Linked DNA regions of Streptomyces venezuelae ATCC 10712. The protein of the gene in region 1 interacts with the protein of each later gene in a pairwise test. Links are inferred from orthologs where the notes say so. Each region holds a gene or a part of one and is shown on either strand. Other genes may lie near its edges.

Region 1 (7,480 bases):
GCGGCGGAGGCGTACGACGGCTCCACGAGCGGGCGCGGAAGGCCTGGGACCGGCCGCTCACGGCGTATTACGTGATCATCGGCGCGGGCATGCTCATCACCGCCCTCGGCCTCGTGATGGTCTACTCCGCGTCGATGATCACGGCACTCCGCTACGACCTGGTGCCCTCCTACTTCTTCCGGAAGCAGTTCTTCGCCGCCCTGCTCGGCACCGGACTGCTCCTGGTCGCCTCCCGGATGCCGGTGAAACTGCACCGGGCCCTCGCCTACCCGATCCTGGTCGGCGCGGTCTTCCTGATGGTGCTCGTGCAGATCCCCGGGATAGGGCACGCGGTCAACGGCAACCAGAACTGGATCTCCCTCGGCGGCCCCTTCCAGCTCCAGCCCAGCGAGTTCGGCAAACTGGCGCTGATCCTGTGGGGGGCCGACCTGCTGGCCCGCAAGCACGACATGCGGCTGCTGACGCAGTGGAAGCACATGCTGGTGCCGCTGGTACCCGGCGCCTTCATGCTGCTCGGGCTCATCATGCTCGGCGGCGACATGGGCACCTCGATCATCCTCGCCGCGATCCTCTTCGGCCTGCTGTGGACCGCCGGAGCGCCCACCCGGCTCTTCGTCGGGGTGCTCACGGTGGCCGGTGCCATCGGCGTCCTGCTGATCAAGACGAGCGCCAACCGGATGAAGCGCTTCGACTGCATCGGCGCGACCGACCCCGGCGGGGAGGGAGCCCCCTGTCTGCAGGCCGCGCACGGAATCTATGCTCTGGCCTCGGGCGGATGGTTCGGTTCCGGACTCGGTGCGAGCGTCGAGAAATGGGGCCAACTGCCCGAGGCGCACACCGACTTCATCTTCGCGGTCACCGGTGAGGAACTGGGTCTCGCGGGGACGCTGTCGGTACTCGCCCTGTTCGCGGCTCTAGGCTATGCGGGTATCCGCGTGGCCGGAGGCACGGAGGACCCCTTCGTGAGGTTCGCCGCGGGAGGTGTGACCACCTGGATCACGGCTCAGGCCGTGATCAACATCGGTGCGGTGCTCGGTCTGCTGCCGATCGCCGGGGTCCCGCTCCCGTTGTTCTCCTACGGTGGGTCGGCCCTGCTGCCGACCATGTTCGCCGTCGGGCTCCTCATCGCCTTCGCGCGACAGGAACCCGCCGCGAAAGCGGCCCTGGCCCTGCGCCGCCCCGGCTGGGGCAAGCGGGCCGGGGTGAGATGGAAGTCGATGCGACGGCGCGTCAAGAAGCGCCCGTCCGGAGAGCGGTGAATTTCGGTGCATGTCGTACTCGCCGGCGGGGGGACCGCCGGCCACATCGAGCCCGCGCTGGCCCTCGCGGACGCCCTGCGCAGGCAGGACCCCAGCGTGGGGATCACGGCGCTCGGCACGGAGAAGGGTCTGGAGACCCGGCTGGTGCCCGAGCGGGGCTACGAGCTGGCCCTCATCCCCGCCGTACCGCTGCCCCGCAAGCCCACCCCCGAGCTGATCACCGTCCCCGGGCGGCTGCGCGGCACCATCAAGGCCGCCGAGCAGATCCTGGAGCGCACCAAGGCGGACTGCGTGGTGGGCTTCGGCGGCTATGTGGCGCTGCCGGGTTACCTCGCCGCCAAGCGTCTCGGGGTGCCGATCGTGGTCCACGAGGCCAACGCCCGGCCCGGTCTCGCCAACAAGATCGGTTCCCGGTACGCGGCCGGGGTCGCCGTCGCCACCCCGGACAGCAAGCTCCGCAACGCCCGCTACATCGGCATCCCGCTGCGGCACACCATCGCGACCCTCGACCGGGCGCGGGTGCGCCCCGAGGCGCGCGCGGCCTTCGGGCTCGACCCGAACCTGCCGACCCTCCTCGTCTCCGGCGGCTCGCAGGGCGCCCGGCGGCTCAACGAGGTCATCCAGCAGATCGCCCCGGTGCTCCAGCGCTCCGGGATCCAGATCCTGCACGCGGTGGGCCCGAAGAACGAAATGCCGCGCGTCGACAACATGCCCGGTATGCCGCCCTACGTGCCGGTACCGTACGTGGACCGGATGGATCTCGCGTACGCCGCGGCCGACATGATGCTCTGCCGCGCGGGCGCGATGACCGTCGCCGAGCTCTCCGCCGTCGGGCTGCCCGCCGCGTACGTCCCGCTGCCCATCGGCAACGGCGAACAGCGGCTCAACGCCCAGCCGGTGGTCAAGGCCGGCGGTGGACTCCTCGTCGACGACGCGGAGCTGACGCCGCAGTGGGTGCAGGGCAACGTCCTGCCCGTACTGGCCGATCCGCACCGGTTGTACGAGATGTCCCGCGCCGCCGCCGAGTTCGGCCGCCGGGACGCCGACGATCTGCTCGTCGGCATGGTGTACGAGGCGATCGCCGCCCGCCGACAGGCGTAGCGCGGCGGCTGAGGGCAGGAGGCGCCAGGTGGCAGCCGGACCGACGACCGCCGAGAAGAGCGGCGCGAGCGGGGCGAAGAGGTCGTCGAAGGGCTCGTCGGACGGTCCGTCCCGGCCGGGCACCCGGAACCGAAAGTTCCGGATGCCCGGCACCCGGGCGCTCCTCATCACCCTCGGCGTGCTGCTGCTCGTGGCCGGCGGCCTCTGGGCGCTCTACGGCTCGACCTGGTTCCGTGTGGAACGTGTGAAGACTTCCGGAACCTCGGTCCTGACCCCCCGTGAGGTCGAGGCGGCGGCCGCCGTGCCCCTGGGGGCGCCGCTCGTCACCGTCGACACCGACGCCATCGAGGCGCGTATCCGGAAGGAACTGCCGCGCGTCGACTCGGTCGACGTCGTCCGGTCCTGGCCGCACGGAATCGGGCTGAAAGTGACGGAACGGAAGCCCGTTCTTCTCATCGAAAAGGGCGGAAAGTTCATCGAAGTGGACGCGACCGGAATGCGGTTCGCGACCGTCGACACCGCCCCCCGGAATGTCCCCCGGCTCGTCCTCGACAGTGCCTCCTCCCCGAGCCTGCGCCGCTTCGACGCGGACCGGTTGCTCCAGGAGGCGGTCGGCGTCCGGGGTGAACTCCCGGCGGAAATCGCCCGGGACACTCGTGTCGTGCGCATCACCTCGTACGACTCCGTCACTCTGGAGCTGACCAGGGGGCGCACCGTCTTCTGGGGCAGCGGCGAACACGGCGCGGTCAAGGCCCGTGTCCTCACCGCGCTCCTGAAGGCCACTCCCAAAGCGGGGCACTTCGATGTAAGTGCCCCCACGGCGCCCGCCTCGTCCGGGAGTTGACGGGTATCACCCCTGGCCAGCACCCTGGTTGGCCAGCGCTACGGGTGATCACATAGGGTGAAAAGAAAAACGGGAGGTTCGGCGTGTTCGTTGAACGTGCGCCACTTGTCGACTTAGTGTCCTGTTCGGAAGAGTCCAGCGAACAGAGACACTGGTAACCCTAAACTTCAACGTTAGGGTTTGGGTCGGCGTTTCGGACCGTCCCAATCGGCATCCGTCGGAGCGGCGCGAACCAACGCGCGGCGACGACACGTAACTCGAGGCGAGAGGCCTTCGACGTGGCAGCACCGCAGAACTACCTCGCAGTCATCAAGGTCATCGGTGTCGGCGGCGGTGGTGTCAATGCCATCAACCGAATGATCGAGGTCGGTCTCAAGGGCGTCGAGTTCATCGCGATCAACACCGACGCGCAAGCGCTGTTGATGAGCGACGCCGACGTCAAGCTCGACGTCGGCCGTGAACTCACCCGCGGCCTCGGGGCCGGGGCGAACCCGGCCGTCGGTCGCAAGGCGGCAGAGGACCACCGTGAGGAGATCGAGGAGGTCCTCAAGGGGGCCGACATGGTCTTCGTCACCGCCGGCGAAGGCGGCGGCACCGGCACCGGCGGCGCCCCCGTCGTCGCCAACATCGCGCGCTCGCTCGGCGCCCTGACGATCGGTGTGGTCACCCGGCCGTTCACCTTCGAGGGCCGCCGTCGCGCCAACCAGGCGGAGGACGGCATCGCCGAGCTCCGCGAAGAGGTCGACACCCTCATCGTCATCCCCAACGACCGGCTCCTGTCGATCTCGGACCGCCAGGTCTCCGTGCTCGACGCCTTCAAGTCGGCCGACCAGGTGCTGCTGAGCGGTGTGCAGGGCATCACCGACCTCATCACCACCCCGGGCCTGATCAACCTCGACTTCGCCGACGTCAAGTCGGTCATGTCCGAGGCCGGTTCGGCCCTGATGGGCATCGGCTCCGCCCGCGGCGACGACCGCGCCGTGGCGGCCGCGGAGATGGCGATCTCCTCGCCGCTCCTCGAGGCCTCCATCGACGGCGCCCGTGGCGTCCTGCTCTCCATCTCCGGCGGCAGCGACCTCGGTCTCTTCGAGATCAACGAGGCCGCGCAGCTGGTCAGCGAGGCCGCCCACCCCGAGGCCAACATCATCTTCGGCGCCGTCATCGACGACGCCCTCGGCGACGAGGTCCGGGTCACCGTCATCGCGGCCGGCTTCGACGGCGGCCAGCCGCCGGCCCGCCGGGACAACATCATCGGCTCGGTCTCCGCCAAGCGCGAGGAGCCGGCCCCGGCCCCCCGCCACGTCGAGACCTCCCGCCCGCTGGGCGGCCTCGGCACCGTCGCCCCGCGCGACGAGCCGGCCCAGGCCCCGGCCGAGCCGGCGCCGGCGGTCAACGAGACCCCGCTGCCGGCCGCCCCTCCGGTCGTCCCGCCGGCCCGTCCGTACGCGGACAGCCAGGCCGAAGAGCTGGACGTCCCGGACTTCCTGAAGTGATAGGACAGCGCTTCGACGCGAACGGCGCGCACTTCGCCTTCACCGACCGGTGGGGCGGGGTGAGCGCCGTTCCGTACGTGGAGCTCAACCTCGGCGGCGCGGTGGGGGACGACCCCGAAGCCGTACGGACCAACCGCTCGCGCGCCGCCGGGGCCCTCGGGCTCGACCCGGCCCGGGTGGTCTGGATGAACCAGGTGCACGGCGCGGACGTCGCCGAGGTCGACGGGCCGTGGGGCAGCGACGCGATCCCGTCGGTGGACGCGCTCACCACCTCCCGGCCCGGACTCGCCCTCGCGGTCCTCACCGCCGACTGCGTCCCGGTGCTCCTCGCCGATCCCGTCGCCAGGGTCGCCTCGGCCGCCCACGCGGGACGGCCCGGCATGGTCGCCGGAGTCGTCCCGGCCGCGGTCGGGGCGATGGTGAAGCTCGGCGCCGACCCCGCCCGGATCGTCGCCCGCACCGGACCCGCCGTCTGCGGCCGGTGCTACGAGGTGCCGGAGGCGATGCGCGCCGAGGTCGCGGCCGTCGAACCCGCCGCCTACGCGGAGACCTCCTGGGGCACCCCGGCCGTCGACGTCGCCGCCGGAGTGCGCGCGCAGTTGGAGCGGCTCGGGGTCCTGGACGTCGAGGACGCCGGGGTCTGCACCCTGGAGTCGCGCGACCACTACTCGTACCGCCGCGATCGCACCACGGGGCGACTCGCGGGATATGTCTGGTTGGACTGAGAAGAGACATGACGGACCGCACGTCGGAACTCGCCGAGAACCTGGCCCGGGTGGAGGAGCGCATCGCCGCGGCCTGTGCCGCCGCCGGGCGCGCGCGGGAGGAGGTGACGCTCATCGTGGTCACCAAGACCTACCCCGCGAGCGACGTGAGAATCCTCCACGGGCTCGGCGTGCGGAACGTCGCCGAGAACCGGGACCAGGACGCCGCCCCCAAGGCGGCGGCCTGTGCCGACCTTGATCTGACCTGGCACTTCGTGGGTCAGTTGCAGACCAACAAGGTCAGATCCGTGGTGGGTTATGCCGATGTGGTGCAGTCCGTCGACCGCTTGAAGCTCGTTTCCTCGCTCTCCGCCGCGGCGGAGAAGGAGGGCCGGGAGCTCGGCTGCCTCCTGCAGGTCGCGCTCGACGCCGAGTCCGGCGAGCGGGGCGACCGCGGCGGTGTCGCACCGGACGGGATCGAGGAGTTGGCGGCCGCCGTCGACGCGGCTCCCGGGCTGCGGCTCGACGGACTGATGACCGTCGCCCCGCTCGCCGGACCGTACGCCGGGCGGCAACGCGCCGCCTTCGACCGGCTGATGGATTTGTCGACTGCCCTGCGCGCGACCCGTCCGGCTGCGAACATGGTGTCAGCAGGGATGAGTGCGGACCTCGAAGAGGCCGTCGCTGCCGGGGCGACACACGTACGCGTCGGTACGGCGGTACTCGGTGTCCGCCCGAAGCTCGGGTAACGTCGCGAAGCAAGTCGGACCACAGCAGAAAATATGGTCATTCCGCAGAACGGCGGCATGACCCGTGGATCGCGGGCACTTGGTGACGCTGCGACATTGGCCAGTAGGGCGATCCACCACAGAGCGGAGGACTCAGAGAATGGCCGGCGCGATGCGCAAGATGGCGGTCTACCTCGGCCTCGTGGAGGACGATGGGTACGACGGCCGGGGCTTCGACCCCGACGACGACTTCGAACCCGAGCTGGAGCCGGAGCCCGAGCGAGACCGGCGCCACATCGCCCCCCCGCGTCAGGCGGAGCGTGAGGAACCGGTACGTGTGGTGCAGCCCCCGGCGCCCCGTGAGCCGATCGCCCATTCCGTCCCGGTACTCGCCGAAAGCGGACGTCCGGCCCGAATTGCCCCCGTGGCATCCATCACACCCGAACGTCCCAGCATGGAGAAGAACGCACCGGTGATCATGCCCAAGGTCGTGTCCGAGCGGGAGCCCTACCGCATCACCACACTCCACCCCCGGACCTACAACGAGGCCCGTACCATCGGGGAACACTTCCGTGAGGGCACCCCGGTGATCATGAATCTCACGGAGATGGACGACACGGACGCGAAGCGACTTGTCGACTTTGCCGCCGGACTCGTCTTCGGGCTCCATGGCAGCATTGAGCGCGTGACGCAGAAGGTGTTCCTGTTGTCGCCTGCTAACGTCGATGTCACGGCGGAGGACAAGGCCCGGATCGCAGAGGGCGGATTCTTCAACCAGAGCTGAGAACACGAGAACCGGACGGACCGGTCGCGAAGCGGCCGGACAAGCGAGAGCACGTAAGTCAGGGGAGAGGGAAACGCGGGATGGGCGTCGCACTACAGGTGGTCTACATCGTGCTGATGTGCTTCCTCGTCCTCCTCATCGTCCGACTTGTCATGGACTACGTCTTCCAGTTCGCCCGTTCATGGCAACCCGGTAAGGCGATGGTGGTCGTCCTTGAGGCCACCTACACTGTCACCGATCCACCGCTCAAGCTTCTGCGGCGACTCATCCCGCCGCTGCGTCTCGGGGGCGTGGCACTCGACCTGTCCTTCTTCGTTCTGATGATCATCGTCTACATCCTGATCAACATCGTGAGCAGCTTCGCGAGGTGAATGTGGACGATACGGTCTTGCCGACTGCCGACGACTACGTAGAGGTGAAGAAGAGATGCCGCTGACCCCCGAGGACGTGCGGAACAAGCAGTTCACGACCGTCCGCCTCCGAGAAGGCTATGACGAGGACGAGGTCGATGCCTTCCTCGACGAGGTCGAGGCCGAGCTGACCCGCCTGCTCCGCGAGAACGAGGAC
Region 2 (5,776 bases), 3.8 Mb from region 1 along the record:
GGGCCACGAACTCCGAGGCGGGACGGGACCACACCTCGACGGGTGCACCCGACTGGGCGATGCGCCCGTCCCGCATGACGACCACCCGGTCGGCGAGCGCGAACGCATCCCCCTGGTCGTGGGTCACCGCGAGGACCGTCGTGCCGAGCCGCCCGAAGAGCTGCCGCAGCTCCACGACGAGCCGCTCCCGCAGCCCCCGGTCGAGCTGCCCGAGCGGCTCGTCCAGCATCAGCAGCCGGGGCCGCGGCGCCAGAGCACGGGCCAGCGCCACCCGCTGCTGCTCGCCGCCGGAGAGCGCCGAGACGGCCCGCCGCTCGGCACCGGGCAGACCGACGAGGTCGAGCAGCTCCCGCACCCGCTCGGTCTGCTCGGCCTTCCCCGCGCCGTGCATCCGCAGCCCGAAGGCGACGTTGCCGCCGACGTCCCGCTGCGGGAAGAGCTGGTGGTCCTGGAACATCAGGCCGACGCCCCGCCGGTGCACCGGCACCCCGCGCTGGTCGGCGCCGCCGAGCAGCACCCGCCCGCCGTCGAGGGCCTGCAGCCCGGCGACCGCCCGCAGCAGCGTGGACTTGCCGCTGCCGCTCGGCCCGAGGACGCACACCGTCTCGTGGTCGGCGACCTCCAGGTCCACGGCGTCGAGGGCGGCCCGCGCCCCGAACCGTACGGTCGCCCCGTCGAGTCTCAGCATCAGAACTCCCCCGAGGTGCGTTCGGTCCGGAGCCGTTCGAGCAGCAGCAGGGACACCGCGCACACCACCATGAGGATCGTCGAAAGGGCCATCGCCTGGCCGTAGTTGAGTTCGCCGGGCCGGCCGAGGAGCCGGGCCACCGCCACCGGAAGCGTCGGGCTGTCGGGCCGGGCGATGAAGACGGTCGCGCCGAACTCGCCGAGGGACACGGCGAACGCGAACCCGGCGGCGATCAGCAGCGCCCGCCGCACCAGCGGCAGGTCCACCTCCCGCCAGGCCCGCCACGGCGAGGCGCCGAGCACGGCCGCCGCCTCCCGCAGCCGCTCGTCGACCGCCCGCAGCACCGGAAGCATCGTCCGTACGACGAAGGGGACGCCGACCAGGGCCTGCGCGAGCGGCACGAGGATCCAGCTGGCCCGCAGGTCGAGCGGCGGTTCGTCGAGGGTGATGAGGAAGCCGAAGCCGACGGTCACGGCGGACACCCCGAGCGGCAGCATGAGCAGCGCGTCGAAGCCCCGCACGAGCCGCCCGGCACGCCTGGTCAGCGCGGCCGCCGCGAGTCCGCCGACAACGAGGGCGATCAGGGTGGCGACGACGGCGTACCGGAGCGAGTTCCCGATCGTGTCGAGCAGCGGCACGAGGAAGGTGCCGGAGGGGTCCGGGGTCCGCAGGGCCCGGTAGTAGTCGAAGCCGTACCCGTGGGAGGTCGCGAAGGACCGCTCGACGAGCACTCCGAGCGGCAGCACGATCAGCAGGGCGACGGACAGCAGGACGCCCGCGAACAGCGCCCACTGGCCGGCGCCCCGGGGCCGCCGCGCGGTCTGCTCGGGCGCGACCAGCTTCAGCGCGGTCTCCCGGCGGCGTACGGTCCGGGCGTGCACGACGAGGACCAGGCCGACGGCGGCGAACTGCACCATCGTGAGCACGGCGGCCGTCGTCAGGTCGAAGCGGACCACGGTCTGCCGGTAGATCTCCGTCTCCAGGGTGGAGTACGTCGATCCGCCGAGGATCTGGACGACGGCGAAGGAGCTCGCGGTGAAGAGGAAGACCATCAGCGCGGCCGCCGCGACCGAGGGGGCGAGCGCCGGCAGGGTCACCGTCCGCCACGCCCTCCAGCGGGACGCCCCGAGCACCCTCGCGGCCTCCTCCTGCCGCGGATCGAGCTGCGCCCACAGACCGCCGACGGTCCGGACGACGACGGCGTAGTTGAAGAAGACGTGGGCGATCAGTATCGCCCAGACGGTGGTGTCGAGCCGCACGCCCCACAGCCCGTCGAGGAGCCCGCCGCGCCCGACGAGGGCCAGGAACGCCGTGCCGACCATGACGGTCGGCATCACGAACGGCACGGTGACGACGGCGCGCAGCAGCCCCTTGCCGGGAAAGTCGAAGCGCGCGAAGACGTACGCGCCGGGCAGCGCGATCAGCAGGGTGAGGCCGGTGGAGGCGAGCGCCTGCCAGCACGTGAACCACAGGACGTCGAGGATCTCCGGCCGGCTCAGCGTCTCGCCGAACCGGCCGAACTGCCAGGCGCCGTCGACCCGCAGCCCGCGCTCGACGATCGAGACGACGGGCCAGGCGAAGAACAGCGCGAAGAAGGCGACGGGCGCGGCCATCAGGCCGAGCCGCGCCGCGCTTCCCCGGCGGTCGGGGACTACTTCAGAACGAGCGACGACCACTGCTGGATCCACGGGTCACGCTTCTCGGCGATCTTCTCCGGCGCCATCGTCTCCGGCTTGCCGACGACCACGCCGTGCTTCGTGAACAGCTCGGGCAGGGCCGCGTCCTTCGCCACCGGGTTGACGAACATCTGGAGCGGCATGTCCTCCTGGAACTTCTTCGAGATCAGGAAGTCGATCAGGGCCTTGCCGCCCTCGGGGTTCTTCGCCCCGTTCAGCAGGCCCGCGAACTCCGTCTGCCGGAAGCAGGTGCCGGTGGAGACGCCGGTGGGCGCCTCCTTCGGCTGCGGCTCGCCGTAGAGCACCTCGACCGGCGGGCTGGAGGCGTACGAGACGACGAGCGGCCGGTCGCCCTTGGCCTTCTTGCCGCCGGCCGAGCCGGAGAACTCCTGGTTGTAGGCGAGCTCCCAGCTGTCGACGGTCTTCACGCCGTTCGCCTTGAGCTTCGACCAGTAGTCCTGCCAGCCGTCGTCGCCGTACTTCGCGGCCGTACCGAGAAGGAAGCCGAGCCCCGGGGAGGACCGCTCGGGGTTCTCGACCACGAGCAGGTCCTTGTACGCGGGCTTCGCCAGGTCGTCGAAGGTCACCGGCGGCGCCAGCTTCTTGTCGGCGAAGTACTTCTTGTCGTAGTTGACGCAGATGTCACCGGAGTCGATCGGCGTGACCCGGTGCTCCTTGTCGAGCTGGTACGCCGCCGGGACCCGGTCCAGGCCCTTCGCCTCGTACGGGACGAAGATCCCGTTGTCGAGGGCGCGGGACAGCAGCGTGTTGTCGACGCCGAAGAAGACGTCGCCCTGCGGGGCGCCCTTCGTCAGGATCTCCTTGTTGACGGCCTCGCCGGCGTCGCCGCTCTTCAGCACCTTGACGGTGAAGCCGGTCTGCTGCGTGAACGCGGCCAGCACCTCCTTGGAGGCGTTGAACGAGTCGTGGCTCACCAGGGTCACGGTCTTCGGGGCGGGGGCCCCGGACGGGCCGGCGGCCTTCTCGCCGTCCTCCGCGCCGCAGGCGGCGAGGCCGGTGACGCCGAGCGCCGCGACGAGCGCGACGGCGGCGGACTTCTTGATGCTCACTGAGATTCCTCCTGGGTGTGACCAGGAAGAGACGCGGCCCTGCCCACGACCGGCGGACCGGGCGCGGGCAGGGCGCAACAGCTTGAGTTAACGACCGAACTTCCTACCCAGAATGACCTGGGCAAGGTTCAGAGGGTCTGCGGTCCTACGGTGACCGCACTCTCAGCGCTGTGGCGCTCCCCTGTCGGAATATGGAGATGTGTTCGAGCTCAGACTACAAGGTCAGCGCTCGGCCGCGGCCAGCTGTCCACAGGCGCCGTCGATCTCCTGGCCTCGGGTGTCCCGCACGGTCACCGGCACGCCGTGGCGGGCGATGGCCTCGACGAAGGCCTTCTCGTCCTCGGGCCGGGACGCCGTCCACTTCGAACCCGGCGTCGGGTTCAGCGGGATCAGGTTCACGTGCACCCGGCGGCCCTTGAGCAGCCGGCCCAGCAGGTCACCGCGCCACGCCTGGTCGTTGATGTCCCGGATGAGCGCGTACTCGATGGAGATCCGGCGCCCGGACTTCTCCGCGTACTCCCAGGCCGCGTCGAGGACCTCACGCACCTTCCAGCGCGTGTTGACCGGGACCAGGGTGTCGCGCAGCTCGTCGTCCGGGGCGTGCAGCGAGACCGCGAGCCGGCACTTGAAGCCCTCGTCGGCGAACCGCAGCATCGCGGGCACGAGCCCCACGGTGGAGACGGTGATCCCGCGCTGCGAGAGGCCGAGGCCGTCCGGCTCGGGGTCGGTGAGGCGACGGATGGCACCGACGACCCGCTTGTAGTTGGCGAGCGGCTCCCCCATGCCCATGAACACGATGTTGGAGAGCCGCGCCGGTCCCCCGGGCACCTCCCCGTCCCGCAGCGCCCGCATGCCGTCGACGATCTGGTGCACGATCTCGGCCGTCGACAGGTTCCGGTCGAGGCCGGCCTGCCCGGTCGCGCAGAACGGGCAGTTCATCCCGCAGCCGGCCTGCGAGGAGATGCACATGGTCACCCGGTCCGGGTAGCGCATGAGCACCGACTCGACGAGCGTGCCGTCGTGCAGCCGCCACAGGGTCTTGCGGGTGGTGTCGTCGTCGCACGAGATGTGCCGCACCACGGACATCAGATCGGGCAGCAGCTCCCCGGCCAGCTTCTCCCGCGAGGCGGCGGGGATGTCCGTCCACTCGGCGGGGTCGTGCGCGTACCGCGCGAAGTAGTGGGTGGACAGCTGCTTGGCGCGGAACGGCTTCTCGCCGATCGCGGCGACGGCCTCCTTCCGCTCGGCGGGCGTGAGGTCGGCCAGGTGCCGCGGCGGCTTCTTGGCTCCGCGGGGGGCGACGAAAGTGAGTTCTCCGGGCTTGGGCATGGTGCTACCAGTGTCGCAGACGCGCGCCCGTGGCCCGGTTCGCCGTTTCAGGGGGTCGGTGAGCGGGGCTGGGTCCGGGGGATGCGGTGGGTGAAGAAGAGGGCCACGACGGACGCGCCGGCCAGGATCGCGAGGGCGGCCTTCAGGCCGTCCAGCCGGGCGGCGTCGTTCGCCTCCAGGGCGGCCTCGGACACTTCCTCGCTGGTGCCCGCCTCGTCGAGGGCGGTCGTCAGCTGGGCGTCCGAGAGGAACGGGACGCCGCTCTGCAGCTCGACGGCGGCCTGGCTCCTCACCTCGGCCGGGATCGCGTCGTTCCGCTCCACGGCGGTCAGGAACGAGGAGGTGAGCGCCGCGATCATCAGCGAGCCGGCGAGCGCCGTACCGATCGAGGAGCCGAGGTTGGTGACCGCGTTCTGGATCCCTCCGACCTCCGCGCTCTCCCGGTCCGGGACCGCGGAGACCGTGACCGAGCCGAGCTGGGAGGCCAGCGCGCCCATGCCGAAGCCGATCAGCAGCAGCGGGACCGTGACGATCTCCGCTCCGGCGTCCGCGTCCAGCGCGGCCATCAGGGCGACCGCGCCCGCGAGCAGCGCCAGCACCCCGATCCGCACCACCCGGCGCGGCGAGACGTCCGGGAGGAGACGCGGGATCAGGACCGCGGCGGCCAGCAGCGTCAGCGAGAGCGGCAGGATCCGCGCACCCGTCTGCAGGGCCGAGAGGCCGAGGGCCACGGAGAGGTAGAGCGGGACGACGAAGAAGACGCCCATCTGGACGAGGTACTGGAAGAAGAACATCGTCAGACCGCCGGTGAGCTGCCTGTTCCGCAGCATGGCCGGGTGGACGAGCGGGTCCCCGTCCCGCTCGACGAGCCGGGCCTCCCAGCGCAGGAAGAGGTACAGCAGGAGCAGGCCCGCCATCATCAGCCACACGGTCAGCGACACCCCGAGCCACGCGGGCGCGTCGGCCTTCGGCCGGACCCAGCCCCATTCGTCCGAGCGCAGCACGCCGTAGAC

What was found. Proteins that work in one complex are often made in the same cells at the same time.
Region 2: the proteins of ftsZ (region 1) and rlmN interact in binary tests that used the Escherichia coli proteins (3 or more experiments, as listed by UniProt). The link is inferred for Streptomyces venezuelae ATCC 10712 from one-to-one orthologs.

The regions. Positions count from the first base shown.
Region 1 is NZ_CP029197.1:1,939,405-1,946,884, reverse strand. Bases 2,688-5,589 are described here. They hold ftsZ (cell division protein FtsZ), read left to right. Parts: upstream 2,688-3,482; coding sequence 3,483-4,697; downstream 4,698-5,589. Other genes in these bases: DEJ43_RS08590 (YggS family pyridoxal phosphate-dependent enzyme), read left to right, coding at 5,431-5,589; pgeF (peptidoglycan editing factor PgeF), read left to right, coding at 4,694-5,422; DEJ43_RS08610 (cell division protein FtsQ/DivIB), read left to right, coding at 2,688-3,204. Also shown: putative lipid II flippase FtsW, read left to right, coding at 1-1,259; murG (undecaprenyldiphospho-muramoylpentapeptide beta-N-acetylglucosaminyltransferase), read left to right, coding at 1,266-2,360; more of DEJ43_RS08610, read left to right, coding at 2,389-2,687; more of DEJ43_RS08590, read left to right, coding at 5,590-6,150; DEJ43_RS08585 (cell division protein SepF), read left to right, coding at 6,290-6,913; DEJ43_RS08580 (YggT family protein), read left to right, coding at 6,994-7,284; DEJ43_RS08575 (DivIVA domain-containing protein), read left to right, coding at 7,340-7,480. UniProt on the Escherichia coli protein: Essential cell division protein that forms a contractile ring structure (Z ring) at the future cell division site. The regulation of the ring assembly controls the timing and the location of cell division.
Region 2 is NZ_CP029197.1:5,734,795-5,740,570, reverse strand. The notes cover bases 2,711-5,624. They hold rlmN (dual-specificity RNA methyltransferase RlmN), read right to left. Parts: upstream 4,764-5,624; coding sequence 3,657-4,763; downstream 2,711-3,656. Other genes in these bases: DEJ43_RS26630 (MFS transporter), read right to left, coding at 4,811-5,624; DEJ43_RS26640 (thiamine ABC transporter substrate-binding protein), read right to left, coding at 2,711-3,434. Also shown: DEJ43_RS26650 (ABC transporter ATP-binding protein), read right to left, coding at 1-688; DEJ43_RS26645 (ABC transporter permease), read right to left, coding at 688-2,301; more of DEJ43_RS26640, read right to left, coding at 2,340-2,710; more of DEJ43_RS26630, read right to left, coding at 5,625-5,776.